4 regions of the Scandinavium lactucae genome follow, and region 1 is predicted to be linked to each of the others. Evidence: predicted binding sites of a transcription regulator. Region 1 holds the regulator's gene; each other region holds the start of a gene.

Region 1 (7,845 bases):
GCTGTACTTGCAATGTCGGCTATCTCTCCCGTTGCTCTGGCTGCTCCAGCCTCCCCGCACGTCCTGCTGACCACCTCCGCCGGTAATATCGAGCTGGAGCTGAACAGCCAGAAAGCGCCGGTTTCCGTCGAGAACTTCGTGAGCTATGTGAACAGTGGTTTTTATAACAACACCACTTTCCACCGCGTTATCCCAGGCTTCATGATTCAGGGTGGCGGTTTCACCGAGCAGATGCAGCAGAAGCAGCCAAACCCGCCGATTAAAAACGAAGCTGACAATGGCCTGCGTAACACTCGCGGCACCATTTCTATGGCGCGTACTGCGGATAAAGATAGCGCCACCAGCCAGTTCTTTATCAACGTAGCGGATAACGCCTTCCTCGACCACGGCCAGCGTGACTTTGGCTACGCGGTATTTGGTAAAGTGGTGAAAGGGATGGACGTGGCTGACAAGATTTCTCAGGTCGCCTCCCATGACGTCGGTCCTTACCAGAATGTGCCGACAAAACCGGTTGTTATCCTTTCTGCGAAAGTCCTGCCGTAAACCTTCTCAGTCGGGGCCTTCCTGCGTGATCCGAAATTGCTGCTTATACTTGTGGCAAAAGCGGAACCGTCAGGGAGGTCCAGATGAAAAAGCTCACCGAAAAGCAAAAAATCCGTCTGTGGGAACAGCGGCGTAGCCGTTCGTTTGAGGCCAGCTGTCGGCTGGATGTACCTGAACCTCACGCCCAGGATGCGCTTTTTGCCCAACGCGTCGATACCCTTGAGCTTGGCCCACTGCATCGTGGTTTGCCGTGGCTGTGTGCTATTCACCAGCAGATTTTCCAGGATGTCTGGGATTGGGCAGGAGAACTGCGTGAGGTGGATATCTCCCGGGGTGATATCCGTTTCTGCCATTTCGAGTACATCGAAAATGAAGGCAACGATCTGATGCAGGCGCTGGAAGACGAGCATTACCTCGTCGGCCTGCCTAAAGCGGAGTTTATCCGTCGACTGGCGCACTATTACTGCGAAATTAACGTCCTGCACCCGTTCTTTATCGGCAGTGGCAGGGCGCAGCGGGTGTTCTTCGAACAGTTGGCCATTCACGCGGGCTACGTGTTGGACTGGCGCGTTATAGACCCACAGGCATGGAGCCAGGCGAATGAGAGCGGGGCGCTGGGCGATTTAGCGCCGCTGATTACCCTGTTCACTAAAGTGGTGAGCGAAGCGCAGGAAACTGAGTAGAATAGCGCGGTTTGCTGTTACCGGAGCCGCCATGATCCTGCTTATTGATAACTACGATTCGTTTACCTGGAACCTTTACCAGTACTTTTGTGAACTCGGTGCCGAGGTACAGGTCAGACGCAACGATGACATCACACTGGATGAGATAGCCCGGCTTTCCCCGGCAAAAATCGTGATTTCTCCCGGCCCCTGTACCCCGGATGAATCGGGCGTATCGCTCGAGGTGATTCGTCACTACGCCGGTAAAACGCCGATTCTGGGCGTGTGCCTGGGCCATCAGGCGATTGCTCAAGTATTGGGTGCTACCATTGTCCGTGCGGCAAAGGTGATGCACGGTAAAACCTCACCGATAACGCATAACGGCCAGGGCGTATTCGCCGGATTGAATAATCCGCTGATCGTCACACGCTACCATTCTCTGCTGATTGACCCGCCCACGCTGCCCGCTGATTTTGAAATAACCGCCCAGAGTGAAAGTGGCGAGATCATGGGCATTCGCCACCGCCAGTGGGATCTCGAAGGGGTGCAGTTTCACCCGGAAAGTATCCTTAGTGAGCAGGGCCATCAGCTGCTGGATAACTTCCTGAAACGATAATTCACCTTGCCATGATGTGATTTATTATGCATATTTCGTGATTATTATTTCATAATCATTGCTGCATAAGAGGAATGTCATGGCGACTGAACAGGCTGCAATTACCCGTGCTACGTTTGATGAAGTGATCCTGCCCATCTATGCCCCGGCAGAGTTTATCCCGGTGAAGGGAAAGGGCAGTCGGGTGTGGGATCAGCAGGGCAACGAGTTCGTTGATTTCGCGGGGGGAATTGCAGTCACGGCGCTGGGGCATTGCCATCCGGCGCTGGTAGAAGCGCTGAAAAGCCAGGGCGAAACGCTGTGGCATACCAGCAACGTGTTCACCAATGAACCGGCGCTGCGCTTGGGCCGTAAGCTGGTGGCCGCCACGTTTGCCGAGCGCGTGGTGTTTATGAACTCCGGTACGGAAGCCAATGAAACGGCATTTAAACTGGCGCGCTACTATGCCTCTACGCGCCACAGCCCGTACAAAACCAAAATCATCGCGTTCCACAACGCCTTCCACGGCCGTTCGCTGTTTACCGTTTCGGTCGGTGGACAGCCTAAATACTCCGACGGCTTCGGGCCAAAACCGGCCGATATCATCCACGTTCCCTTTAACGACCTGCACGCGGTGCAAGCGGTGATGGACGATCACACCTGCGCAGTGGTGGTTGAGCCGATTCAGGGCGAAGGCGGGGTGATGGCGGCCACGCCTGAATTCCTCAAAGGGCTGCGCGAGTTATGCGACCAGCATCAGGCGCTGTTAGTGTTTGATGAAGTGCAGAGCGGCATGGGGCGTACCGGGTCGCTGTTTGCCTATCAGCATTACGGCGTGACGCCGGATATTCTCACCAGTGCCAAAGCGTTAGGCGGCGGTTTCCCGGTGAGCGCCGTGCTGACCACCGAAGAGATAGCCAGCGCATTTCACGTCGGTTCGCACGGGTCGACCTATGGCGGTAATCCACTGGCCTGCGCGGTGGCTGGGGCGGCGTTTGACATTATTAACACGCCAGAAGTGCTGGACGGCGTAAATGCAAAGCGCGCGCGTTTTGTGAAGCATCTGCAACAGATCGACGCCGAGCTGGATGTTTTCAGCGATGTACGCGGCATGGGTTTGCTGATTGGCGCTGAGCTGAAGCCGCAGTACAAAGGCCGCGCACGCGATTTCCTCCACGCTGCCGCGCATGAAGGTGTAATGGTGCTCAACGCCGGGCCGGACGTAATGCGCTTTGCCCCTTCTCTGGTGGTGGAAGAGGCGGATATTGACGAGGGGATGACGCGTTTTGCCGCTGCGGTGAAGAAGGTCGTGAAAAGCTAAGCGCGCTTCTTCAACCAAATCCCATGATGTGGGCGCTGACGCCATGCCACTGAAGAGATGGTGTGCATGGTGTTCAGATGCCCCAGAATACGTTGTAGATGCTGTTCCATGGTGCTGAGCGGTCCATGCGTCATCGTGTCCGTAGACTCCATGATATTCGCATCCCCGCTACCTCCCGCCTCGTCATACTCCAGCCGCTGTTGGCAGCGTTGCAACGCAATTTCGCAGGACTGTAAATAACGCTGAGCCAAATCGTTGGTCAGCATGTTGTGTTCGCGCGCCAGCGTGGTCATGGCATTGATATGCTCGACGATAAACTGGCTGTGCGTTACCCACAGTTTCATGTCCTCCAGATAATGTGAGTTAAAGCCCGGTTCCTGCATCGCCTGATTCAGCGAGTTGAACAACGCGTTATGCGCCTGATTCACACGCATTCGCTGATACGCCAGGGTGGGTGCCTGCGGGTCGCTACTGAGGATCAGCCGCAGGGCATCCTGGTCGGCCTCCAGCGCCTGCTGGGCATTTTTACGCAGGAGCCCACTTTGCCACTGCGGCCACAGCCAGACCATTCCACCGAAGGCAATCAGACAACCAATTACCGTGTCGACAAGACGGGCGAGAATGAAATGTTCGCCGTTGAGCGTCAGTAGCTGAATGGTGTACACCGCGGTGACCGTAAAGCCCACGGTGGCCCAACCGTAGCTCTTACGAATGATCAGATAGCTCGCAAGGGTAATCAATAACATGGACGCCAGGGTGTAGCCTTCCGGTACGTGGAAGTGCAAGGTGCCAGCGGCAATCACTAGCCCGGCCAGCGTGCCCGCGGCCCGGTGAAAAATTCGCACTCGCGTTGCGCCGTAGCCGTTCTGCGTTACCAGCAGGACGGTCATCAGGATCCAGTACGGTTTCGGAAGATTCAGCGCCGCTCCCATCAGGCTGGCGATGCTCAGCATCACGCTGATTCGCGCCGCGTTTCGCAGCGCCGGAGATTTAAACGACAGGTAGCTTTTCAGCGCGGCGAAAACCGGCAGACGGCGTTCGTTATCAGCCATCAGATTGCGCGGGTACAGCGGGCGTTGCATCCGCAATACGCGGGCGATGCGGCTGAAATGCCAGGCGCAAAACTGGCCGACGGGATTATCCGGGTGCTGATGGGCAATTTTTTCCAGAGCACCAATTTGTTTATCCATGTTAAAGCGCTGCGGAAAACGGTGATAGAGGATGTCATCGGCCATCACCCGCAGCCGGGCGGCGATGGTTTGCGCATTCCAGCGGATCACCGCTTCAGCATGGCTGCGTTCCACCAGTTTCTGCACTTCTGCGGGCTGGTGCAGGCTGACCGAAATATGTTCTTGCAGATCGAGGCCAATCTGGAAGGCGCGCAGCAGGCGCTTATATTCGTGATTCTGGTTGGCGGCCAGCATGTGCATTTGCTGGTAACACTGGGTAATCAGGTCGACGGCTTTTTGCTGTCGAGTGAGCAGTGGCGGCAGCGCTTTTTCCGGATCGGTATGCTGGGTCAGCAGGCTATATTTGGCTTCACAATAATCCGCCAGCTGGCGATAGAGCAGGCTCAGGGATTCGCGCAGCGGCTGTTCGCGCCACATCCAGAACCAGAACCAGTTAAACAGGCCGTACCACAGGGTGCCGAGAGCGTAAATCAGCAGCGGCTGCCACACTGGCATATTGCCTGCCAGGCTGAGGGTGAAGATCGAGGCAATCAGCGAAGCGGGCAGCAGGCGCGCGTGCAGAGAACTGATTTCGGCGGTAACGCCGAGCAGCATCGCCAACCCGCTCAGAATAATGGGCAGCGGTACGTCACGCGCCAGTAACAACTGCACCGCGAGGCTACAGCCCGCAAACAGCGAACCGCCAATAATCAACCGTTTGAAGAAGCGTTTGTGGGGCGTGTCCAGCCCGGCAATGTTGCAGCAGGCGGGAACCAATGAAAACAGCAGACCGTACTTGAGATACCCCAAAGCCAGACCGATAGCCACGGGTAAACAGAGCACCAGCGTTTGTCGCAGTGCGTAGTTAATTTCCGGGTGATAAATCAGCCTGCGCCACATGAGGGGAGAGACAAAAACGGCGTACTGCCCCAGGGCAATACGCCGTTAATCTGGCTTAGCGGGTACCGTAGACCACGATAGTTTTACCGTGGGCGGAGATCAGATTCTGATCTTCCAACATTTTCAGAATACGGCCCACGGTTTCACGTGAACAGCCAACGATCTGACCGATTTCCTGACGGGTGATTTTAATTTGCATACCGTCCGGGTGGGTCATAGCATCAGGCTGTTTCGCCAGGTTCAGCAGCGTCTGCGCGATACGACCGGTTACGTCGAGGAACGCCAGGTTGCCCACTTTTTCAGAGGTGACCTGCAGGCGACGCGCCATCTGGGAGGAGAGGCGCATCAGAATATCCGGGTTGACCTGGATAAGCTGACGGAATTTTTTGTAGGAGATTTCGGCCACTTCACAAGCGGTTTTCGCCCGAACCCAGGCACTACGCTCCTGACCTTCTTCGAACAGGCCAAGCTCACCGATAAAGTCGCCCTGGTTAAGGTAAGAGAGGATCATCTCTTTACCTTCTTCATCCTTGATGAGTACTGCAACAGAGCCTTTCACGATGTAGTACAGCGTTTCTGCTTTTTCACCCTGGTGAATCAGCGTGCTCTTCGATGGGTACTTATGAATGTGGCAATGAGACAAGAACCATTCAAGGGTAGGGTCTGTTTGCGGTTTGCCAAGCACCATGCGCGGTTATCCTCTGTTATAAGCTGTCTCCAGTGGCAGACAAAACACTGCCGCTGGCTTTGCAATCGTATCCTTCCCTGTGCCTGGGAAGTCGGCTGTCGGATTTTACTGCAGCCTGTAGTGTGATGTCCTCTGCATACATGCAGTACTTCAATGTATTACTGTAGCATCCCGACTGTTTTAGCATAGCTTTTGCCGCGTGTCTCCTGGTGTCTCGCTTCAGCATGACGCACGTCGCCTTCCGTTGCGAGAATTGTTATGTGCGCGTAATCTGTCAGGAAAATTGCAACTCTGGAGTTAACAATTATGCAAGCGCGTGTGAAATGGGTTGAGGGTTTAACCTTCCTGGGGGAGTCTGCTTCTGGCCACCAAATCATGATGGACGGTAACTCTGGTGACAAAGCGCCAAGCCCGATGGAAATGGTGCTGATGGCAGCGGGCGGATGCAGCGCGATTGACGTGGTATCGATTCTGCAAAAGGGGCGTCATGACGTGACCGATTGTGAGGTGAAGTTGACCTCTGAGCGTCGTGAAGAAGCTCCGCGTCTGTTTACCCACATTAATTTGCACTTCATCGTCACCGGCAAAGAGCTAAAAGAAGCCGCGGTGTCGCGTGCGGTGGATTTGTCCGCTGAGAAATACTGCTCGGTGGCGCTGATGCTGGAGAAAGCGGCGAAAATTACCCATTCGTTTGAAGTGGTCGAAGGATAAGCGCCCAGCCCGGTGGCGCTGTGCTGACCGGGCCTACTGTTTATCGGGTGACATCAACCTATCTTTTTGCCTTCCATCAGCCGTTCTACCAGCGGCGACATAATCAGCTCCATAGCCAGTCCCATCTTCCCGCCCGGCACCACTAATGTATTCATATGAGAAATGAATGAACCCTGCAGCATCGCCAGCAGCCAGGGGAAATCAATATCGCCCAGATTCTGGAAATGGATGACCACAAAGCTTTCATCGAGCGAGGGGATCCCTTTCGCCGCGAACGGGTTGGAGGTGTCCACGGTGGGTACGCGCTGGAAGTTAATGTGGGTGCGTGAGAATTGCGGGGTGATGAAGTTGATATAATCTTCCATCGAACGGACTACCGAATCCATGACGGCTTCACGAGAATGTCCCCGTTCGCTGGTGTCACGCGTCAGCTTTTGGATCCATTCGAGGTTCACAATCGGTACCACGCCGACCAGCAAATCGACATGTTTCGCCACGTCGTGCTGTGGGGTTACAACCCCGCCGTGCAGGCCTTCATAAAACAGCACGTCTGAGGGTTCAGGTAACGGTTGCCACGGCGTAAACGTCCCCGGCACCTGATTCCACGGCACTGCCTCATCGTAGGTATGCAGATATTTACGCGACTGCCCGCTGCCATTCAGGCCATAGGTCAAAAACGTCTGTTCCAGTAGGCCGAAGTCGTTGGCGTCCGGGCCAAAATAACTGATGTGTCGGCCCATATCGCGCGCTTTGCGGATCGCCATGTCCATTTCTGGGCGGGTGTAACGGTGGAAACTGTCGCCTTCCACTTCCGCAGCGGTCAGATTGAGTTGAGCAAAGATTTTACGGAAAGCGAGGCTGGTGGTGGTGGTTCCCGCGCCGCTGGAGCCGGTCACGGCGATCACCGGATGTTTGGCAGACATAACTACTCCCTGAAGCAGTAATATTTTTGAGTATAGTCAGCCGTGAAATTGGGTACGGGGCATGAGGTTCACCGTCTCGTGCAGTTCGGACCACACCAGGACGACGTCCCCGCTTTTCAATTGTTGTTTTACGTCGGCGACCTTGTCTTCTAGCGAACGTTCATGTTCACCATAATCGGTACCTTCGCGCAACACAAAGCTTTCAATCAGATTTTCGAGCGTTTCGGGTGCCAGGGTTTCCCAGGGAATTATCATCGTATTGCTCCTAACCATTGTGTCAGCCAGGCCGGGATACGTTTTTCGAGCCACATTTCCGGATGGCGCAGCGTACCG
Region 2 (7,845 bases), on a different contig from region 1:
TACCGCCCGATAGCGCTGTGCTAAATAACCCGCGGCGATACTGCCGATAATGGTCCCGATGACGCTGGTGGAAACAAACGCTGATTTCATTGCCGTTCCGGCTGCGCTTTCAACGCCTCCCAACATCAGATAGGTGGCATAGTACAGCGTCGCTGCGCTACGCATCACACCCGCCATGCTGGAAAAGAACGTGATGATCGCCACGATTCGCCACTGATCGTTGGCGAGTAAAATACGCAGATCGCCCATCATACTGTTGTTGCTTTCACTGGTCGGACGGACACGTTCTGACGTTGTGAAGAAGCAGAAAAATAACATGATCACGGCCAGGGTTCCCATAATCGCCATCGTGGCCTGGAAGCCAAACTGTTTATTTTCTTTTCCGAGCCAGTCGACTAAAAATAAAGTCGCCACCGAGACCACCAGACCTGCAAGGGAAGAAATGGTGAAGCGATAGGATTGCGCGGATAAACGATCTTTTTCATCAGCTGTAATCACCCCGCCAAGTGCACAGTAAGGGATATTGATAAAGGTGTAGCACAGCATTAATAACGTATAGGTGATATAGGCATAGAGTAATTTACCTGATGCGCCAAAGTCTGGCGTTGTGAAGGTTAATACCGCCAATACCGCGTAAGGAATGGCGAACCAAATCAACCATGGCCGAAAATGACCCCAGCGCGTACGTACCCGATCCGCGACCAATCCCGTTAACGGATCGGTAATGGCGTCGAGAATACGGGTCACCAGAAACATTACCCCGACGGCTGCTGCCGAGAGTCCATAAATATCGGTATAAAAATATGTTAAGAACATAGTAACCGAAGAATAAACGATGCCACATGCGGCATCGCCCATACCGAAGCCAATTTTTTCGGCAACGGATAATTTCCTGAGTGTTGTCATTGTTCTCTCCAGGCATGAGTGTGTATTTTTTACTCTATGGACTGGGGGTTTATTTGACTATTGAGATATTTGCTCTGATGGTTATGTTTTTTGTCAATTGAGAAAGTTGTCACATAACAATAAATAATTGGTCTGACAAAAAAAGAGGGCTATTACACCAAAAAAACGCTCCTGAAGAGTCAGGAGCGTCGGTCACTGTTTTACAGTGAATCCGCATGCGGGACGCCGAAGTCAGGCATCCCGTTTTCATGCCAGTGGATGAGCTTCAACCGGGTATGGCGGTTAGGGTCATACAGCGGGTCGCCTTCGATTTCGGTGTAGTTTCTGGCGTGATAGACCAGCACATCCTGGCCGTCTGGCGTTTGGGTAAAGCTGTTATGGCCCGGGCCGTATTGCCGATTTTCATAGCTGGTGGTGAACACCGGCTGCGGTGATTTATGCCAGTTGCTGGCCTGCATCGGGTCGGCGTCGAGATCAATCCATAACAGGCCCATGCAGTAGTTCTCATCGGTGGCGCTGGCAGAATAGCTGACGAACAGGCGGTTGCCGTGGACAATCACCGCCGGGCCTTCGTTCACCAGAAAGCCCCGACACTCCCAGTCAAATTCGGGTTTACTGAGCATCACCGGCAGGCCTTTCAGCGTCCATGGATTTTCCAGCTCCGCCAGATACAGATTGGAATTTCCGGCAATATCCGGCGCCTTTTGCGCCCACAGATACCACTGCTTTCCCTGATGCATGAATGTGGTTGCGTCGAGCGCGAAGGTATCAAACGGCGTTTTCACCTGGCCTCTTTCCTGCCACGCACCGGTCAGCGGGTCGGCATCGTCACAGGTCAGCGCGAACATCCGATGCTGGAACATCCCCAATTCATCAAGGTCATGGGTGTGCGTGGCGGCAAAATAGATGACCCAGGTGCCGTCAATGCAGTGCAGTTCCGGCGCCCAAATTAGCTGGCTCATCGGGCCGCTATCGGGTTTACGCCAGACCACTACCGGTTCAGCAGTGCGTAAACCGGCGATGTCAGCGGCGCGGCGGATTTCCAGTCGGTCATATTCCGGTACTGAGGCGATGAAGTAATACGCCCCCTCGTGATGCAGAATAAACGGGTCCGCACGCTGCTCGATAAACGGGTTAGGCCAATTGTTCATTGTGGTTTCCTCACCAGCTCTGCCTGTTGTTGATATTCACTCAGTTCGCGATAGTTCTGACGACGTTTTTCCAGATCGGCCTGGATCTGTTTCATTAATTCCCGATCCACTTTCAGCAGGCGAACGACCCCGGCGGTAATCAGATAACCGACGCCAGGGATGACGCTGAACAGCAGCACGATCCCGTTGAGCGCATCCGGGCCTTGTGCTTTCGCGCCCGCATCATAACCATACCAGGAGAGCAGGAACCCGACCATCGCCCCGGCGACCGCCAGCCCGACTTTCAGGAAGAACAGGTTGCCGGAGAAGCTGATGCCGGTGATGCGTTTACCTGTTTTCCATTCGCCATAGTCGTCCACATCGGCCATCAGCGACCAGTGCAGCGGGGAAGGGATCTGATGCAGGATGTTGAGCAGGAAATAGAGCACCATGATCATCATCGTGGCGTGCGGATCGAAGAAGTAGAAGGCGCAGGAGAAAATCGCCAGCGCGATGTTGGTCCAGAAGAACACCTGCAGTTTGCACCAGCGGTCGGTCAATACCTTCGCTAACATACTGCCGATCATCATCCCGACCACGCCGAGGCTGATAAACAGCGTGGCGAAATGGGTGCTCTGTTGCATTACCCAGGTAACGTAGTACATGGTCGCCGCCATGCGGATAAAGCCCGGGCAGACATTGCACAGGGTCAGCAGCAGGATGCGCACCCACTGATCGTTTTTCCACACGTCTTTAAGATCACGCTTGAGTTCATCGTTGGTTTGCACCGCCGGACGCACGCGTTCACGCACGGTGGCAAAGCAGAACAGGAACATACACATGCCGATAAACGCCAGCACGGTCATCGCCATTTGATAGCCTTTGGCTTTGTTCTCGCCGCCAAACCAGTCGGCCATCGGCAGTAAGGTCAGCGACAGCAACAGGGTGGCAATGCCGACCATCACGAAGCGATAGGACTGACACGCCACGCGCTCTTTCGGATCGTTGGTGATAACGCTCCCGAGCGAGCAGTAAGGAATGTTGATCGCCGTATAGGTTATCGACAGCAGGAAATAGGTCACGAAGGCATAGATAACCTTGCTACTGTAGCTCCATTCCGGAGTGGTGAACATCAGCACGCTGAACAGCGCGTAGGGGAAGGCAATCCACAGCAGCCAGGGCCGAAAACGACCATATTTACTGCGGGTACGGTCCGCCATTGCCCCCATTATCGGGTCCGTCACCGCGTCGATGACGCGAATGGAGAGCAGTAACACCCCAACCAGCGCCGGGGCTAAACCGAAAATATCCGTATAAAAATAGTTAACAAACAACATGATAGCGCCGAAGATGATGTTGCATCCCGCGTCGCCCATTCCGTAGCCGATCTTTTCTTTTACCGATAATTTGTTGTTGTCCATCGACACTTCTCCGCAATGAGATATGCAGATGATTATTCGCAGGCTTTTGAAAAAATGCGTAGCAGGAATACGGTGATGATATGGATAAATCAGCTATGGAGGGGAAAGTGTGAAGCAGGTAACATGCTGCTGTAGCGGTTTTCAGCCGCTACAGCATGTGGATAATCAGCGTAGTGAGAGAGGATGAGATTACGCGCGAACGGCTTTCGCCCCTCTCTGTTTAACCAGATAGCCAATACCCAGAATCACAATCCACACTGGGATCAGATATACGGAGATGGCCATGCCCGGTGTCATCAGCATGATGACCAGTACGGCGGCAACGGTAAACAGGCAAATCCAGTTCCCCAGCGGATAGAACAGGGCAGGGAAGCGAGTGCTCACGCCCTGCTGCTGCTTCGCCCGACGGAACTTCATGTGCGCCAGGCTAATCATCGCCCAGTTGATGACCAGCGCAGAAACCACCAGCGCCATCAGCAGACCGAAGGCCGATTCCGGTGCCAGGTAGTTGATCAGCACGCACAGCGCGGTGAACACCGCAGACACCAGAATGGTGTTAACCGGTACACCACGTTTGTCGACTTTAGTCAGCGCTTTCGGGGCATTGCCCTGCTGGGCCAGGCCGAACAGCATCCGGCTGTTGCAGTATACGCAGCTGTTATAGACCGACAGCGCGGCAGTCAGCACCACTACATTCAGCGCGTTCGCAACGAAGGTGTCACCCAGTTCGTGGAAAATCAGCACGAACGGGCTGGTGTCAGAGGTGACGCGAGTCCACGGCAGCAGTGACAGCAGGACGGCCAGCGAGCCTACATAGAAAATCAGGATACGGTAGATAACCTGATTGGTGGCTTTCGGGATGCTCTTCTGCGGGTCATCGGCTTCGGCAGCGGTAATACCGACCAGCTCAAGGCCGCCAAAGGAGAACATGATGATCGCCATCATCATCACCAGCCCCTGGATACCATGCGGCAGGAAGCCACCCTGTTCCCACAGGTTGCGCACGGTTGCCTGTGGGCCACCGTTGCCGCTAAACAGCAGCCAGCCGCCGAACAGGATCATCGCGACTACCGCGACAACTTTGATGATGGCAAACCAGAACTCCATCTCCCCGAACACTTTCACGTTGGTCAGGTTGATGAGGTTGATCGCCACAAAGAACACCGCTGCCGATGCCCAGGTCGGGATTTCAGGCCACCAGAACTGGATGTATTTCCCGACTGCCGTCAGTTCAGCCATCGCCACCAGGACATACAGTACCCAGTAGTTCCAGCCGGACGCGAAACCGGCAAAGTTGCCCCAGTATTTGTAGGCAAAGTGGCTAAAGGAACCTGCGACCGGCTCTTCAACGACCATTTCACCTAACTGACGCATAATCAGAAAGGCCACGAACCCTGCTATCGCGTAACCGAGAATGATCCCCGGCCCTGCGGATTGAATAACGGAGGCGCTGCCCAGAAACAGGCCCGTTCCGATAGCTCCACCCAGCGCAATCAGCTGAATGTGGCGGTTTTTCAGGCCGCGCTTCAGCTGTTCGCCTTGCTGTTGACCTTCCATTATGAAACCTCGTGAGTGATTAATTTTTCTACGCTTTTTAAGAGCCCAATGGGTTCTCAGCGTGTGTCATTATGAACTTCCATATCCTGTACATTATTTTTTACAGAGCGGACGGCTGAAAGTTGCGTGTGAGTCTTCCGCAGCTGGAAGAATAGTGGTAAGTGCAGCCGAATGCACCTGCTTTGTGCAGGGATGCTGACGAGTTGCATAAAAAGAAAGCAACTGTAAATGCAGAGGCGCGAAACTTTTTCGTTTCGCGCAGGTTAAATCTCCCTCTTTGTGGGTAAACGCAAAATATGTTCTAAGTTGCAGTTCTGAAACATGCCTTCTGTAAGGTTGTTAAAATGTGCCCGGTTTACTGATTTCAATCAAAACCTGTATGGACAGAAGGTGAATACTTTGTTACTTTACCGTCACGAACTATGAATTGGTAAGACCAATTGACTCCGGGTAAATGGCTTGAGACAGGGAACCATGGCCTACAGCAAAATCCGCCAACCAAAATTATCCGATGTGATTGAGCAGCAGCTGGAGTTTTTGATTCTTGAGGGGACGCTGCGCCCCGGTGAAAAACTTCCACCTGAACGCGAGCTGGCTAAACAGTTCGACGTTTCTCGTCCCTCTCTGCGTGAGGCGATCCAACGTCTCGAAGCGAAGGGCCTACTGCTTCGTCGCCAGGGCGGCGGTACCTTTGTGCAAAGTAGCCTTTGGCAGAGCTTCAGCGATCCGCTGGTAGAATTGCTCTCCGACCACCCTGAATCCCAGTTTGACCTGCTGGAAACACGCCACGCGTTGGAAGGCATTGCCGCGTACTATGCTGCATTACGCAGTAACGAAGAAGACCGTACGCGCATTCGCGAACTGCACCGGGCGATTGAAATCGCACAGCAGTCTGGCGATCTCGATGCCGAATCCAGCGCTGTCGTCCAGTATCAAATTGCCGTCACCGAAGCCGCCCATAATGTGGTCTTACTCCATCTGCTACGCTGCATGGAACCTATGCTTGCGCAGAACGTTCGACAGAACTTTGAATTGCTGTACGCCCGTCGGGAAATGCTTCCGCTGGTCAGCAGCCATCGCACCCGAGTTTTCGAGGCGATAATGGCCAGAGAGCCGGAGCAGGCGCGTGAAGCGTCGCACCGTCACCTGGCCTTCATTGAGGAAATCTTGCTGGACCGCAGCCGTGAGCAAAGTCGTCGAGACCGTTCGCTACGCCGCCTACAGCAAAGAAAGGACTAGCAACACCTATTTTTAAGCGCCAGTTTTTAGAGCGCGGCAACTAAACGCAGAACCTGTCTTATTGCGCTTTTCGTTGCCCAAAATAGTTCGGGATGTATCGCGGCGGCAAGTGCGCGAATCCTCAGGAACATAGCAATCTATGCGACTGGGGTGAGGAAGCGCAGCCAACACAGAGACAACCCGAAATATGCAGGGCAGAAAGCGCAATGGGACAGGTTCCAGACTAATCAACGAATAGATAAGGAATACCCCCCATGTCAGACCGTTTACAAAATGACGTGGATCCGATCGAAACTCGCGACTGGCTACAGGCGATCGAATCGGTCATCCGTGAAGAAGGTGTTGAGCGTGCTCAGTATCTTATTGATCAACTGCTTTCCGAAGCCCGCAAAGGCGGTGTGAACGTGGCAGCTGGTGCCGGGGCAAGCAATTATGTGAACACGATTGCCGTTGAAGATGAACCGGAATACCCGGGCAATCTGGATCTGGAACGTCGCATTCGTTCTGCTATCCGCTGGAACGCGATCATGACCGTTCTGCGCGCGTCCAAGAAAGACCTGGAACTGGGTGGCCACATGTCCTCCTTCCAGTCTTCTGCGACCATTTATGAAGTGTGCTACAACCACTTCTTCCGTGCGCGCAATGACAAAGACGGCGGCGACCTGGTGTACTTCCAGGGCCACATCTCTCCGGGCGTTTACGCACGTGCCTTCCTTGAAGGTCGTCTGACCGAAGAGCAGATGAACAACTTCCGTCAGGAAGTTCACGGCAACGGTCTGTCCTCATACCCGCACCCGAAACTGATGCCAGAATTCTGGCAGTTCCCGACCGTTTCCATGGGTCTGGGCCCAATCGGTGCTATCTACCAGGCTAAATTCCTGAAATATCTGGAACACCGTGGCCTGAAAGACACCTCTCAGCAGACCGTTTACGCCTTCCTGGGCGACGGTGAGATGGATGAGCCAGAATCCAAAGGTGCAATCACCATCGCGACCCGCGACAAACTGGACAACCTGTGCTTCATCATCAACTGTAACCTGCAGCGCCTTGATGGCCCGGTCACCGGTAACGGCAAAATCGTTAACGAACTGGAAGGCATCTTCAGCGGTGCTGGCTGGAACGTGGTGAAAGTCATGTGGGGCGGTCGTTGGGATGAGCTGCTGCGTAAAGACACCAGCGGTAAGCTGATTCAGCTGATGAACGAAACCGTTGATGGCGATTACCAGACCTTCAAATCCAAAAACGGCGCGTATGTGCGTGAGCACTTCTTCGGTAAATATCCGGAGACCGCTGCCCTGGTTGCCGACTGGACTGACGATCAGATCTGGGCCCTGAACCGTGGTGGTCACGATCCGAAGAAAGTCTACGCTGCACTGAAAAACGCGCAGGACACCAAAGGCAAAGCGACCGTTATCCTGGCTCATACCGTTAAAGGTTATGGCATGGGCGAAACTGCCGAAGGCAAAAACATCGCTCACCAGGTGAAGAAAATGAACATGGACGGTGTTCGCTACGTCCGCGATCGTTTCAACGTGCCGGTATCCGATGCTGACATCGAAAAACTGCCGTACGTTACCTTCCCTGAAGGTTCT
Region 3 (7,845 bases), on a different contig from region 1:
TTGCGCATAGTTATCCTGGATCCAGTTGCACATGCTTTGATAGAGAAACTGCGGCCGGGTCGGGGTAGCATCCGCGCGGGTCGTTACGCTTTTGCGGCACAGATGCAGAAAGCTGAGCATCAGCGGCTGAATGATCTGCTGATCCTGCGGAGAACGGCTGAGCAGCGTCAAGGCGGTGAGCATTGCCTCCCCTTCTCCGCGCTGCTGATGGGCGATTTCAATCTTGCGCAGCGGGCCTGGCGTGCCGCCGCTCCGGCAGTCATAAAACGCCATCCCGGTCCACGCGGGGGCAAAAACCATGCTCAGCACCATCGCCGACCGGGTGAACAGGGGCAAATTGGCGGCCCGCGGTGGAATAAATAGCATCTCGCCCTGGGTCAACGTCCACTGCGCCTGCTCCAGCTTATTGCCATATTCACCGCGTAATACCACTTCAAGGCGCGGCAAATCCAGACACAGGCTACCCGCTGGCGGGGTTTTCGGCGCGCTGGCAAACCACACGCGACCAAGCTGCTGGGGATTGAGCACCAACCCGCTGAGCAGGTCGGCAAAAAAACGCTGATCGGCAGGAAGTTGAGTGATCGGCATCGTCAGGCCCTGAACGGAGAAAACCGTCAGTGTAGCCTGTTAGAGGGGGAAGTGTACGCCCGGCACATCACGTACCGGGCATCGCAGTTACGCTTTGAGGAATGCCAGCAGATCTTCGTTGATCTGCTGTTTGTGGGTGGTGCAAATCCCGTGAGAGCCGCCCGGATACACCTTCAGCTCGCTGTGCGGCAGAACCTCAGCGGCCACTTTGCCGCAGGTCTCGAACGGGACAATCTGATCATCGTCGCCATGAATGACTAACGTCGGGATGGTCATTCGCGCTAAATCCTCCCGCAGGTCCGTTTCCGAAAACGCCTTAATACAGTCATAAAGCGATTTGATTGAGCCCTGTAAGCCCTGTGCAACGAAACCAGCGCGAACCACTTCCGAGATGTTTGCCCCTGCGCGGTTGTAGCCGTAAAACGCCATCGTCAGCTCGTGGAAGAATGCCCCACGGTCTTTCACCACGCCCTCGCGGATGCTGTCAAACACCTCGATCGGCACGCCGTTCGGATTAAAATCGGTTTTCACCATGATTGGCGTCACCGCGCTAATCAACACCGCCTTTGCCACCCGGCTGGTGCCGTGGCGGCCAATATACCGCGCCACTTCGCCCCCGCCGGTGGAGTGCCCGACATGTACCGCATCTTTCAAATCCAGATGTGCCGTCAGCTCGGCGAGATCGTCCGCATATTGATCCATATTATTGCCGTCCCAGGTCTGGGACGAACGGCCATGGCCGCGTCGGTCATGAGCAATCACCCGATATCCCTTCGAGCCGAGAAACAGCATCTGGTCTTCAAACGCATCAGCCGTCAATGGCCAGCCGTGGCTGAACACAATTGGCTGTCCGCTGCCCCAGTCTTTGAAATAGAGCGTGCTGCCATCTTTTAGGGTCAATTTGTCGTAACCGCTCATGGAATCTCCTGTTTCTTGAAAAATGCTGACGCCGGAAGGCGCAGCGGTGCTTATCAAGGATATGCCAGATTTGAAATCCATCACGTTTATCGAACATATTTTATTCGAATCGATAAATATTCAGGATATTTGACGGCCGTCGCAAAGTGTTAATAAACGTCCCGGAGCGTATTTACAACCCCCGCTATGTTACCAGTATCATGTTACCGGTATCAGTGATAAATGCAGGGATTTAGCCAGGCTATCACTACCCATTAGCTGTCACCCTACAGAGGATATTAAGATGACAGAAGTTACGAACGCATTGGGAGCCGGTACGCTGCTCGGCATCGCTGCAGGGGCCGTCGCCCTGCTGCTGGTCTTGATCATGCGCTTCAAAGTGCATGCCTTTTTAGCCTTAACCCTGGTCAGCATCGTGGTGGCGCTGCTGACAAAAGTACCTTTCGATAAAGTGGTTCCGACCTTGCTCACGGGTTTTGGCGGTACGCTGGCGGGCGTGGCGCTGCTGGTCGGTCTGGGGGCAATGATTGGCCGCCTGCTGGAAGTTTCCGGTGGCGCAAAAGTGCTGGCCGATACGCTGATTGGTAAATTTGGCGCACATCGCGCGCCGTTTGCACTCGGTGTCGCCTCCCTGCTGTTCGGCTTCCCGATTTTCTTCGACGCCGGTCTGGTGGTGATGCTGCCGATTATCTTTAGCGTCGCGAAGCAGTTTGGCGGCTCGACGCTGAAATACGCCTTCCCGGCGGCAGGTGCCTTTGCGGTCATGCATGCGCTGGTTCCGCCCCATCCGGGCCCGGTTGCGGCGGCTGAACTGCTCGGGGCCAACATCGGTCTGCTGGTGATTGTCGGCCTGATTATCGCCCTGCCAACCTGGTATCTCGGCGCGTACCTGTACGGCCAATATGCGGGCAAGAAATTCGACATCAAACTGCCTTCCTCTTTCCTTGGCACCGTTGAAGCCGATGCCAACCACAAGCCGCCGTCATTCGGTATGGTGCTGACCATTCTGCTGATGCCGCTGGTACTGATTTTCCTCGAAACGGGACTCAATACCGCGGTAGTGCTGGGCTGGGTGGCGAAAGATGACGTAGTGGTGAATTTCCTGCGTATGCTCGGCAAAACCCCGGTAGCGCTGCTGATCACCGTGTTCTTTGCGCTGGCCGTTTTCAGCCGTCAGCACAGCCTTAAGCATCTGGAAAAAATCTGCGACGGCGCATTAGGTCCGATCTGCGGCATCATTCTGGTGACTGGCGCAGGTGGTATGTTCGGCGGTGTTCTGCGTGCCAGCGGTATTGGTGATGCCCTGGCAGGCGTGCTGTCAGACACCGGGATGCCGGTTATTGTCGCCGCCTTCGTGATTTCCACGGCGCTGCGCGTGGCGCAAGGTTCCGCGACCGTGGCCCTGACGACCACCGCCGCGCTGGTCGCGCCGATGGTGCAGGCCACCACCGGTATCAGCCAGCTTGACCTGTGCTTTATCGTGATCGCTATCGCCGGTGGCGCTACGGTGCTGTCCCACGTTAACGACTCTGGTTTCTGGCTGGTAGGTCGCTTCCTCGAAATGGATGAGAAGACCACCCTGAAAACCTGGACGGTGATGGAAACACTGCTCGGCGGCCTGGCCTTCCTGTTCGCGCTGATTGGCAGCCTAATCTTCTAATGTGAGCTGAATCACTTCAAAGATCCGACCACAGTCAGTATGATGGTCAGACCCTAAACCCTCGTCCTGTACGACGAGGGTTTTCTTTTGGAAACAAGCAACTGGATTTCAACCTGGAAAACACGGAGTCAACAATGACCAGACCCGCCATCATCATTAATGAGTTCGATGCCGAACGCATTGACCGCCTGCTGGAACAGCCAGAGTGGGCCACCTCACCGGTTGCCGCTGCGCTGAATGACGAACTGGATCGGGCGCAGATGTGCTCCCCACAGGAGATGCCGCACAACGTTGTCAGCATGAACAGCCAGGTCCGTTTCCGCGATTTGAGTACCGACGAAGAGCGCGTGCGCACCCTGGTGTTCCCGGCAAAAATGACCGATAGCGCGACCCAGCTTTCGGTGCTGGCTCCGGTCGGTGCTGCTCTGCTTGGCCTTCGCGTCGGGGACACCATTCACTGGAAGCTGCCGAACGGCACCGAAGCGCATTTAGAAGTGCTTGAACTGCTGTACCAGCCTGAAGCTGCGGGTGAATTTCACCGCTAAACGCGTCTGACACGTCTTGTTCAGAGGATGTCCCCCACATCCTCTTTCCGTTTGCCTGCCCACAAAACTTTACCCTCCCTCACCGCCCGAAGATGATATTTGCGACGTGAATGACACAAATTTCTCGCCGAAAATGGTTATATAAAACCATACAAAGAAGGAGGGAAAAAATATGTACAACACCATTATTATGCCGGTTGATGTCTTTGAAATGGCGCTAAGCGACAAGGCCGTACGTCATGCGGAGTTTCTCGCCCAACAGAATGGCATCATCCACCTTTTGCACGTCCTGCCAGGCTCTGCCAGCCTGACCATGACCCGTTTTGCAGCCGACCTGCGCCGCTTTGAAGAACATCTGTACAGTGAAGCGGAAGCGCGCCTGAAAACCATGGTTGAGCATTTCACTCTCGACCCTTCCCGAATCAAAATCCATGTCGTGATGGGCAGCGTGCGCGACGCGGTGAATGAGCTTGCCGAAGAGTTGAACGCAGACGTGGTAGTGATTGGCTCGCGCAATCCGTCAATTGCCACGCACCTGCTCGGCTCCAATGCCTCGAGCGTTATCCGTCACGCGCATGTGCCGGTGCTGGTGGTTCGCTAAAAAAAAAGAGGCTACCGAAAGGTAGCCTCTTCACATTGCAGGTGTCGTCTTACTTTTTTGTATTATGCAGTCTTGGTGCGAATCAGGTAATCAAACGAACTCAGGGAAGCTTTAGCGCCTTCGCCGGTTGCGATAATAATTTGTTTGTACGGCACGGTGGTGCAGTCGCCCGCCGCAAACACACCCTTCATGCTGGTTTCGCATTTGGCATCAATGATGATTTCGCCCATGCGGTTGCGCTCAATCGCGCCTTCCAGCCAGGTGGTGTTCGGCAGCAGACCAATCTGGACGAAAATGCCGGACAGGGCCACGTGGTGTGCATCCCCGCTGACGCGGTCGCGATACTCAAGTCCGGTCACTTTGCTGCCGTCGCCTTTCACTTCAGTAGTCTGCGCGTTAAGAATGATGTCAACGTTCTTCAGGCTGCGCACTTTATCCTGCAGGACCTGGTCGGCTTTCATTTCCGGGGCAAATTCCAGCAGGGTCACGTGCTCGACGATACCCGCCAGGTCAATGGCCGCTTCCACACCGGAGTTACCGCCGCCAATCACCGCCACGCGTTTGCCTTTAAACAGGGGGCCATCACAGTGTGGGCAATAGGTCACCCCTTTGGTGCGATACTGATCCTCGCCCGGGACGTTCATATTGCGCCATTTCGCACCGGTGGCAATGATCACGCTACGCGCTTTCAGCACCGCGCCGGAGGCTGTTTCAATCTGATGCAGCCCGCCCTCGACTGCCGCAGGCGTCAGCTTGCTGGCACTCTGGGAATCAATTACGTCAACGTCATAGTCGGAAACGTGCTGCTTCAGCGCCCCCGCCAGTTTCTGGCCTTCGGTTTTAGGAACCGAGATGTAGTTTTCGATGTCCACGGTATCGAGAACCTGACCACCAAAACGTTCGCCCATCAGGCCAGTACGAATGCCTTTGCGTGCGGAATAGACCGCCGCCGCCGCGCCCGCCGGGCCAGAGCCGACAATCAGCACGTCATACACATCGCGTTTATTCAGCTCTTCGGCTGCACGTTTTTCTGCGCCGGTGTCCACTTTGGCCACGATTTCCGTCAGCGTCATGCGACCCTGACCAAACTCCTGACCGTTAACAAAGACCGCCGGAACGCCCATCACGTTGCGATCGGTGATTTCGTTCTGGAACACGCCGCCGTCGATCGCGGTATGTTTGATGCGCGGATTGAGAACCGCCATCAGGTTCAGCGCCTGCACTACGTCCGGGCAGTTGTGGCAGGAGAGCGAGTAATAGGTTTCGAATTCAAAATCGCCGTCGATATCGCGAATTTGCTCCAGCAACGACTGCGCTTCTTTCGACGGATGACCGCCGGTCCACAGCAGCGCCAGCACCAGAGAGGTAAATTCATGGCCCAGCGGAGAGCCCGCAAAGCGCGGTCCCTGGTTGGAGCCTGGATTAGTAATCAAAAATGACGGCTTGCGCACCGCCAGGGTGTTGTCTTCTTTAAAGCTCACCTGCGGTGAAAGTTCGGCGATTTCCGCCAGCAGTTCCTTGATTTCTGCCGATTTAGCGCTGTCGTCCAGCGTGGCAATCAACTCAACAGGTTTCGTCAGTTTCTCAAGGTAGGCCTTGAGCTGGGTTTTCATGTTAGTGTCGAGCATCGTTGTTCCCTCTCTTAAAACATCATCATGCGAGCGGCCTTGTGCGGGCAGCTTGCATCATGGTGTTTGGATTGAAACGGGTGCATAACGGCACCCGTTTCGAAGAATTAATTTCCACGTATTTCGCGTCACAAAAAGGCGGCTAGCTTGTGAACCCCCGGGAGCTTACAAACAGTAAGTGACCGGGGTGAACAAGTGACGCCAACGCATCTGTGGCGTGAAAGACACCGGAAATTTTAGATTTTGCCGACCAGATCCAGGGATGGAGCCAGCGTCGCGTCGCCTTCTTTCCACTTAGCCGGGCACACTTCGCCTGGGTGGGAAGCCACGTACTGAGCCGCTTTCACTTTACGCAGCAGGTCAGACGCGTCACGGCCAATGCCTTCAGCAGTCACTTCGATAGCCTGGATGATGCCCTGTGGGTCAACGATGAAGGTGCCGCGGTCGGCCAGACCTTCGTCTTCACGCATGTTTTCGAAGTTACGGGTCAGAGCGCCAGTTGGGTCGCCGATCATCGCATATTTGATTTTTGCGATGGTTTCGGAACTGCTGTGCCACGCTTTGTGGGTGAAGTGGGTATCGGTAGAAACGGAGTAAATATCCACGCCCAGTTTCTGGAACTCTTCGTAATGGTCAGCCACGTCACCCAGTTCGGTCGGGCAGACGAAAGTAAAGTCAGCCGGATAGAAGAAGAACACGCTCCAGCGACCTTCGGTGTCTTTCTCAGTGACTTCTACGAATTCGCCGTTTTTGAAAGCCTGGTTTTTGAACGGTTTGATTTTAGTGTTAATTAAAGACATCTGTACTTCCTCCGTGTTTTCGTTGAGAGCTAAGGTAACCAACTTTCACTCATCGGGCTAATGCGTTTCCTTTATCAAATCAATAAGCGCTGACTAACAAACTTATCGGCAGCACCTGAACGTAAAAAGGCCACCTTTTCAGGTGGCCCCGTTACCTGAAAAAGCCCTGGGAGGGTATTCAGTGCCAGCAAGCTGGCTGTGCGTTGCGCTCTATAAAACCTTGATAAAGGTCGTATTAGCGAGCCGATTAGAGCATTCAGGTTTTGTAAGCGCAATTGCACACGCCTCAGGTCTTCTCTATGGTTGTGATAGGCTGAACCATTCACCTGCGGCCATAAACTTATTTTACAAGGAGTTACCATGCGCAAACTCACCCTGCTTTTGACGTTATTACCGATGCTGGCCAATGCCGAAGAGCTGCCTGCCCCGGTAAAAGCGATAGAGAAACAAGGCATTACCATCATCAAATCCTTCGATGCGCCGGGCGGAATGAAAGGTTATCTCGGCAAATATCAGGATATGGGCGTCACTATTTACGTAACGCCGGATGGCAAGCATGCCATTTCGGGTTATATGTACGATGAAAAAGGGGCGAATGTCAGCGAGCAGATGATTCAAAAGGATATCTATGCGCCAGCGGGCCGTGAGCTGTGGTCGCAAATGGAAAAAGCGCACTGGATCCTCGACGGTAAAAAATCGGCACCGCGCGTGATTTACGTCTTTGCCGACCCGTTCTGCCCGTACTGCAAACAGTTCTGGCAGCAGGCACGGCCTTGGGTTGAGTCGGGCAAAGTACAGCTTCGCACGCTGATGGTTGGGGTCATCAGACCGGAGAGTCCAGCCACGGCGGCGGCCATTTTGGCCAGCAAGGATCCAGCGAAAACCTGGCATGATTACGAACAATCGGGCGGTAAATTAACGTTAAATGTTCCGGCATCTGTTCCTCCGGCGCAGATGGAAATATTAAACACCAACCAGAAACTTATGGATTCATTAGGTGCAAATGCAACACCGGCAATATATTATCTCAACGCGGATAATGAGCTGCAGCAAGTGGTCGGTTTGCCCGACGCCGATAATTTCAAAGCGATGATGGGCGACAAAT
Region 4 (7,845 bases), on a different contig from region 1:
TTGTGGTTCCGCTGGATATTACGAGCGTGAGTGCGCCGACGGCGGCAGAAGGCAGCAATCTGGTGTACACGGTAACCCTGAACCGTGCGGCGACGACGGCAGATGCCCAGCAGGTTGGCCTTAAACTGCCGATGACCGCGGGCACGGGTTATGCCGTGGCGGCAGATATCGACAGTACGAAGGTGGTGTTAGCGGATGCGACCTCAGACAGTGGGGCAACCACTATCGACCTGTCATCTGCTTCGTCTGTCTCTAAAGTCAATGTAGCGGCAGGCAAGAGCAGCTTTACGGTGTCCGTGCCGACCAAAACGGACAGCCTGGTGGAAGGCAGCGAGAAGCTGGATTTGCAGTCCAGCAGCGATGCCACGTCAAACACCAAAACCGGCACCGGCACCATCACGGACGTTGTGGTTCCGCTGGATATTACGAGCGTGAGTGCGCCAACGGCGGCAGAAGGCAGCAATCTGGTGTACACGGTAACCCTGAACCGGGCGGCGACGACGGCAGATGCCCAGCAGGTTGGCCTTAAACTGCCGATGACCGCGGGCACGGGTTATGCCGTGGCGGCAGATATCGACAGTACGAAGGTGGTGTTAGCGGATGCGACCTCAGACAGCGGGGCAACCACTATCGACCTGTCATCTACTTCGTCTGTCTATAAAGTCAATGTAGCCGCAGGCAAGAGCAGCTTTACAGTGTCCGTCCCGACCAAAACGGACAGTCTACTGGAAGGCAGCGAGAAGCTGGATTTACAGTCCAGCAGCGATGCCACGTCAAACACCAAAACCGGCACCGGCACCATCACGGATACCACGGTTCCGCTGGATATCGTGAGTGTGAGCGCGCCGACGGCGGCAGAAGGCAGCAACCTCGAGTACACGGTGACCCTGAGTCGTACGGTGCAGGCCTCGGATGAGACACCTTATGTGAAACTTACTCTGCCGATAACGGCAGGAGATGGTCATGCTTCCAGTGCCGATGTGGATGCCACGAAAGTGACATTGACAAATGCAACTGACCTCTATGCTGGAACAACGATTACCGATCTTTCAAGCTTTACCTATGTGGTTGTTGCTGCTGGGCAAAGCAGCTTTAAGGTCTCTGTTCCTACCAAAACAGATTCCGAAGCGGAGGGTAACGAGACACTAGACCTGCAAGCTGCCAGCGTTGATTATATCTATCAAAACACCAAAACCGGCACCGGCACCATCACGGACATCGAGGCCCCGCTGGATATTGTGAGCGTGAGCGCGCCGACGGCGGCAGAAGGCAGCAATCTGGTGTACACGGTAACCCTGAACCGTGCAGCGACAGCTGCAGATTCGCAGGGGGTGACCGTCAATCTGCCGATGCCAGCAGGTGAGGGTAATGCCTCTAGTGCAGACGTTGATGCTACAGTTGTGCAGTTAACGGATGCGAAGGATGGAGCTGGCGGAAACTCAAACGTCATTAATCTTTCATTCACTACGTTGGACTATCCTGTGATTGTGACGCCGGGCAAGAGCAGCTTTACGGTGTCTGTGCCGACCAAAACGGACAGTCTGGTGGAAGGCGACGAGAAGCTGGCGTTGAAAGTGGGCAGCACGGCAACCCAAAATACTATCACCGGCACCGGCACCATCACGGACATCGCGGCCCCGCTGGATATCGTGAGCGTGAGCGCGCCGACGGCGGCAGAAGGCAGCAATCTGGTGTACACGGTAACCCTGAACCGTGCAGCGACAGCTGCAGATACGCAGGGGGTGACCGTTAATCTGCCGATGCCTGCAGGTGAGGGTAATGCCTCTAGTGCAGACGTTGATGCTACAGTTGTGGAGTTAACGGATGCGAAGGATGGAGCTGGCGGAAACTCAAACGTCATTAATCTTTCATTCACTACGTTGGACTATCCTGTGATTGTGACGCCGGGCAAGAGCAGCTTTACGGTGTCTGTGCCGACCAAAACGGACAGTCTGGTGGAAGGCGACGAGAAGCTGGCGTTGAAAGTGGGCAGCGCGGCAACCCAAAATACTATCACCGGCACTGGCACCATTACGGATGTGGTATCGCAGGTATTCTCAGTGACTCCTGTAAATAGCATCCAATTTGATTACACCAATGAGGCCGGTTTTGTCGACCAGGTGGTTGCTTTCGAACTCAATATTTCCAGCTTAGCCAGCAACCCTGCTTATAAATTGCAGGCTAAACGCGGAACGGACTATCAGTTGAAGCCCACAGGCGCGCAGGATGGCCGAACAATTGATGTTGATCTATTACTGGCGACAGACAAGACGGCGTTAACGCCGGATACATGGGTTGATTTGTCGGATTCCTATCCAGGATTGTTTACTTTGAACACCAACACGGATGAAGTACAAACAGTAACTTCTGGATTTATTGCTCATCTGACGAATTTCTTTGATGGGAAATCTCAGGTGCCGGCTGCATACATGCCGGATGGACAATATAAAGGAACAGTAAGTGCTGATATCCGGGTGCTATGGCAAGGCAGCAGCGTTGAAAAGAAAGTGCGCTCTCGTGACCGCAAGTCCAGAAACCATTAAATTTAATTAAATTAATGTAATGCAATAGGTTAAGTAACGGCGACGAAAGTCGCCGTTACTTTTATTTTGCACCCTTCTTCATCGCTTAATTATCAGTCATAATTTGAATTTGTAGCAGGCTGGAAGAATGGCAAAATTGAAGGTAAACACACCGACACAACTAATTGAACGATGTACCAAAGCCTGAGGGCAGGTCAGAAAGTTATCGAATAAGTGAGGGTCCATTTCTGGATAGGTATTGTCCTGTTATCGACTTCAGATGATATCTCCGCTGAATTATTATTGAGCGTCTTTGCTCTCTTTCCTGGATTTTCTATGTCTGCACCAGAAATTATTCCTACCTCAATGCCATATCCGACGTTGCCCAACAAAGAGCTTGACCTGTTATTATTGCTCGAACATTTGTTGAAAGCTAAAAAGCGCATTATGACGATTACCCTGGTATTTGCGGTAACAGGCTTGATGATGGTATGCCTGATGCCCCAGAAATGGACGAGCCAGGCCATTGTTACGGCACCAGAGCCGGCCCAACTTGCGCCTCTGCATCCTGTTCTCGCGACTATGCAAGCGCTGGGGGTTGACGTGAAAAAGACACCCGCAGATGTCTTCAACTATTTCATCAAGGAATACTCTTCGCGTTCGTTGTTTCAGAACTGGGTGATGACGTCACCCTCGGTGTTAAAAGGTCTGGTTGATGAAAATACTGATGCCGAACAAATGCAAAAGGCTATTGTAAAAATGGCTGAGAATTTGAAGGTGCAAAACAATCTTGATACCAAACATCCTGATAACACGCCCTATCAAAGCTGGACGTTGAGTTATACGGGAAAAGATCCTGAAAAGGCGCAACAGCTGCTGAACGATTATACCCAATTCGCCATCATCCGGGTGCGTACAGAACTGCTGGATACGCTGAAACACCAATTGAGCTTTAAAATTAACGTTGAGAAAGAAAAGCTCGCGCTGGCGATTGATGATCTCAATAATCAGCGGGATACAAAAATTCAGCGTCTTAAGTATGCATTAAAAATTGCGGATGCCGCCGGGATCAAAAAACCGGTGTATGGAGAGGGGCTTTCTGCAAAGGATGATCCCGATTACAGCATTACGCTCGGTGCCGATGGTCTTGCAGCCAAGCTTAATGTGGAGAAATCTCTGAGTGATGTAGCAACTATCAATCCCGATCTACGCAACCGGGAATATAAAATTGCACAACTTACCCGGCTGACCATCCCGAATGCGCAATTTATGCCCTTTAAATATCAGCTTTCTCCCTCACTGCCGGTAAAGCATGACGGACCAGGTAAGTTGCTGATTGTTCTTATGATGTCTGCCATTGGCTTTATGCTGGCGAATGCCAGTGTTTTACTTCGTCAGGCATTACAGGCGCGCAATTAGTCGCCAGTCCGTCCTAAAGCTCACTCCTGCGTGAGCTTTATTATTTTATATGGTCTGATTGTTGTTGGTTTTTCCGCCCGCATATCCACGCTCATCTCCTGTGGCACACTGTAAATTTATCGACCAGACTTAAGCCAAAGGCATAGTCTGCGCGGGCATTGTGCTTTAAACTGCGCGCTGCGAAATTTGAGTTGTTGAACGATTAATTAGGCGGTAAAGGCGATGGCGATGCACGGAACAATCACAACCTGGTTTGAAGATAAAGGCTTTGGATTTATCAAAGATGAAAACGGCGACAACCGCTACTTTCATGTGATTAAGGTTGCCAATCCTGAGCTGATCAAGAAAGATGCGGCGGTCACGTTCGAGCCGACCACCAATAACAAAGGCTTATCGGCGTTTGCGGTCAAAGTGGCTCCGGAAAGTAAGTACATCTATATCGCGGGCGAGCGCATCAAGATTACGTCGATCAAATCGTACCTGGTGTACAGCGAAGAAGTACCTGCTGACACCAGGATTGATAAAGAGAACGCGGTATTGTCGGTCGGGGTGCTGATGAACAGCATCCGCCCGAAGGCGGAAGCCAAAACCGGCGAAATGCGCACAGTGAAAAAGCTGGTAGTCACCACCTTCCAGGGGACAACCTTCATCTTCTCAGAAGATGAGATTGATATCGAAGAGACGGTAAAACTGCTGAAAAAAGTGAAGTAAGCGCTAACCCAGCGCCTGCGGCAGGTTGTTCAGCACATCCAGCGCGTCTTTCGGCAGCGTCAAATGAGCGGCGGCCAGGTTTTCATTCAGATGACCCAGTGATGAAGTGCCCGGGATCAGCAGAATGTTCGGCGCACGCTGCAGCAGCCAGGCGAGCGCCACCTGCATTGGTGTCGCGTTCAGCCTGGCCGCAATCTCATCGAGTTCTTGAGATTGTAACGGTGTGAAGCCGCCGAGCGGGAAGAACGGCACATAAGGGATATTCTGTCTCGCCAGGCTATCGATCAACGCGTCATCATGACGGTTCGCCACGTTATAGAAGTTCTGCACGCAGGCGATATCGGTCATCTTCTGACCCTCTTCTACCTGTTTGGCGGTGACGTTGCTCAGCCCGATGTGTCGGATTAATCCCCGCTCTTTCAGCCTGATAAGCGTTTCCAGCGGTTCTTCCAGCGAACCTTCCGCAGGGCCGTGGGCGCTTATCATGCTGCGCAGGTTCACCACCTCCAGCACCTCCAGCCCAAGATTGCGCAGGTTGTCTTCGACCGCCTGCGTCAGCTCCGGCGCAGAGAGCGCGGGCAGCCAGTTACCCTTGTCGTCACGACGCGCGCTGACTTTCGTCACAATGGTCAGCGCTTGCGGATAGGGATGCAGTGCTTTTTTGATGATTTGGTTGGTGACGTGCGGGCCGTAAAAATCGGAGGTATCGATGTGATTCACGCCAGCGTCAAGCGCGGCTTGAAGCACTTTTACCGCCATCTCCGGGTCTTTCGGTGGCCCAAAAACGCCAGAGCCAGCAAGCTGCATCGCCCCGTAACCTAGACGCCAGACTTCGCGATTGCCAAGAGTAAAGCTGCCGGACTGTTTAACGCTGGACATATCTGTTTCCTCATGATGGCTCAACGAATCAGTGTAAACCTATCGTTAACCGAAAAACATCACCGAGACGCAGAGCAGGCCGACAATCAACGTCAGCAGGCTGCCTACCGACCGATACGGTTTCAGCGCCGGAATGGCGTAGGTTGAAAGTGTTGGCATGATGAACAGGATCATCGCAATCAACGGCCCGCTGATAGCATAAATCATCGAAATCGCGTTGGGGTTAATACAGCACACCGCAAAGGTCACCGCGGAGACCAGCAGAATAGAGGTCGCCCGGTTGAAAGCACGGCTTTTGCGCACGCCAACCTGATTCAGAGTAGTACGCACCATTTCACTGGCCCCTTCAATCACCCCGAAATAGGTGCCGAGGAACGATTTCGACATCGCCACGATCGCCACAATAATGCCCGATACCGCCAGCCAGTGTGGTGCCGCAGGCATCATCGCCAGCGCGGAAAGTATGGTGACACCCTCATTTTTGGCGTGAGTGATGTAGCCTTCCGGAATAGCCAACAGGCAGCTGAAGACAAAGAACAGCACGCTCAGACAGATAATCAGGTAGGCAATCCGCATAATCTTTTTGCATTTATCCATGGCCGCGTCGCCGAACTTTTCGCGTCTGTCGATGGCGAAGGTCGAGATAATCGGCGTATGGCTAAAGGCGAAAACCATCACGGGAATGGAGAGCCAAATCTGATGCAGCGTCTGCGGCGTAAAGCTTAGCTGACCGCTGAATCTGGCCGGTTCCCAGGAACTGGTCAGGTAGAGCGACAGGAACAGGAAGTAGGCAATCAGTGGGAACACCAGAAAACCCATCACCTTCAGCGTCGCATGGCGGCCCATCAGGAAGATAAGGTTGAGTACCAGCACCACCGCCAGACTTACCAGCATCCGCACGCCAAGCGTCACCGTCATCTGTTTTGCCAGCTGTTCAGTAAGAGAATTGGTAATCGCCACGGCGTAGATGAGCACCACCACAAAGAAGGCGATGAAATAGAGCGCGGTGATGAGATTACCGATTTTCTTACCGTAATAGTGATTGACCGCGCCGGTGATCCCAACGTTAGCGGGCAGATTTGCAGAGAGAATAAAACGGCACAGAGCACGGTGCGGCCAATAGGTTAACGGCCAGGCGACCAGGGCGGTTACCAGCAGCACCATTGCTCCTGCGGAGCCAAGCTGAATCGGCAGGAACAGGGTGCCAGCCCCTACCGCAGTACCATATAAGGCGAAACTCCAAAGGGTTTCATCTTTTGACCATAATTTCGACATTAGTTGAACTTTTAAACCAGATAACGAAAAAACAGCGGCGAGTTTACCTTATTTCAACCAGCGCGGGGGAGGGAGAATTGTGGTTAGCATTCATACGGCAGATGAATGTTGCGTGAAGGCGATTTCCTTTGTGATAAAACTCACTTTTTTTAAACAATTACGATAATAGTTGATAACAATGCTCTACTATAGCGCTGATTCTTTGCGCTGAGGTCGGGATGAAAGACGTCGTTATCGTAGGTGCCGTACGTACGCCGATTGGCTGCTTCCAGGGGGCATTGTCGCGCTTTACGGCAGTGGAACTGGGGAGCGTCGTGGTGCAGGCGCTGGTGGATCGCACCGGAATAGATCCCATGGTGGTCGATGAGGTTATCCTCGGACAGGTGCTGACCGCCGGTGCCGGGCAAAACCCTGCGCGACAGTCGGCCATAAAAGGTGGGCTGCCAAATACCGTTTCCGCGATAACCATCAACGATGTCTGCGGCTCAGGCCTCAAGGCGCTGCATCTCGCCACGCAGGCGATTCAGTGCGGCGAAGCTGATGTGGTGATTGCTGGCGGCCAGGAAAACATGAGCCGTGCGCCGCATGTGTTAACCGACAGCCGTACCGGAGCGCAGTTGGGTAACAGTCAGCTTCTCGACAGTCTGGTCCACGACGGACTGTGGGATGCGTTTAATGATTATCATATGGGCGTGACCGCTGAAAATCTGGCTCGGGAATACGGTATTTCGCGTGAATTGCAGGATGCCTGGGCGCTCAGTTCGCAGCAAAAAGCGCGTCGGGCAATTGATTCCGGGCGCTTTCGCGATGAAATCGTGCCGGTAGTGAATGTGCAGCAAAACGGCCTCACTCAGGTGGTGGACACCGATGAGCAGCCACGCACTGATGCCAGCGCTGAAGGTCTGGCTCGTCTGATGCCCGCGTTTGATACCCTCGGTTCGGTGACGGCGGGGAATGCCTCGTCGATCAACGACGGTGCGGCGGCAGTGATGATGATGAGTGAATCCAAAGCGATGGAGCTGAATCTGCCGATTCTGGC

What was found. The regulator CRP, encoded in region 1, controls carbon source genes, mostly activating them, when cyclic AMP is high. The targets are predictions, from matches to a motif close to ATGTGANNNNNNTCACAT.
Region 2: the regulator CRP is predicted to act here: its motif matches at 3,565-3,582, upstream of SIK69_RS01580 (glycoside-pentoside-hexuronide (GPH):cation symporter).
Region 3: the regulator CRP is predicted to act here: its motif matches at 1,575-1,592, upstream of SIK69_RS02280 (GntP family permease).
Region 4: the regulator CRP is predicted to act here: its motif matches at 6,935-6,952, upstream of SIK69_RS06475 (acetyl-CoA C-acetyltransferase).

The regions. Positions count from the first base shown of each region.
Region 1 is NZ_JAWXRD010000003.1:186,078-193,922, forward strand. Features, by position in the region: gene ppiA (peptidylprolyl isomerase A) at 1-543, shown strand, start outside; gene SIK69_RS05145 (putative adenosine monophosphate-protein transferase Fic) at 627-1,226, shown strand; gene pabA (aminodeoxychorismate synthase component 2) at 1,258-1,821, shown strand; gene argD (bifunctional acetylornithine/succinyldiaminopimelate transaminase) at 1,901-3,121, shown strand; gene SIK69_RS05160 (YccS/YhfK family putative transporter) at 3,118-5,190, opposite strand; gene crp (cAMP-activated global transcriptional regulator CRP) at 5,246-5,878, opposite strand; gene SIK69_RS05170 (OsmC family protein) at 6,185-6,589, shown strand; gene SIK69_RS05175 (phosphoribulokinase) at 6,643-7,512, opposite strand; gene SIK69_RS05180 (YheU family protein) at 7,549-7,767, opposite strand; gene SIK69_RS05185 (hydrolase) at 7,764-7,845, opposite strand, start outside.
Region 2 is NZ_JAWXRD010000001.1:341,358-349,202, forward strand. Features, by position in the region: gene SIK69_RS01570 (glycoside-pentoside-hexuronide (GPH):cation symporter) at 1-906, opposite strand, end outside; gene SIK69_RS01575 (glycoside hydrolase family 43 protein) at 1,107-2,057, opposite strand; gene SIK69_RS01580 (glycoside-pentoside-hexuronide (GPH):cation symporter) at 2,054-3,457, opposite strand; gene aroP (aromatic amino acid transporter AroP) at 3,647-5,014, opposite strand; gene pdhR (pyruvate dehydrogenase complex transcriptional repressor PdhR) at 5,489-6,253, shown strand; gene aceE (pyruvate dehydrogenase (acetyl-transferring), homodimeric type) at 6,508-7,845, shown strand, end outside.
Region 3 is NZ_JAWXRD010000002.1:42,950-50,794, forward strand. Features, by position in the region: gene SIK69_RS02270 (helix-turn-helix domain-containing protein) at 1-588, opposite strand, end outside; gene SIK69_RS02275 (alpha/beta fold hydrolase) at 676-1,506, opposite strand; gene SIK69_RS02280 (GntP family permease) at 1,790-3,166, shown strand; gene rnk (nucleoside diphosphate kinase regulator) at 3,301-3,711, shown strand; gene uspG (universal stress protein UspG) at 3,884-4,312, shown strand; gene ahpF (alkyl hydroperoxide reductase subunit F) at 4,375-5,940, opposite strand; gene ahpC (alkyl hydroperoxide reductase subunit C) at 6,177-6,740, opposite strand; gene dsbG (thiol:disulfide interchange protein DsbG) at 7,101-7,845, shown strand, end outside.
Region 4 is NZ_JAWXRD010000005.1:95,589-103,433, forward strand. Features, by position in the region: gene SIK69_RS06450 (beta strand repeat-containing protein) at 1-2,543, shown strand, start outside; gene wzz(fepE) (LPS O-antigen length regulator Wzz(fepE)) at 2,859-3,941, shown strand; gene SIK69_RS06460 (cold-shock protein) at 4,164-4,652, shown strand; gene SIK69_RS06465 (aldo/keto reductase family oxidoreductase) at 4,656-5,531, opposite strand; gene SIK69_RS06470 (amino acid permease) at 5,577-6,806, opposite strand; gene SIK69_RS06475 (acetyl-CoA C-acetyltransferase) at 7,025-7,845, shown strand, end outside.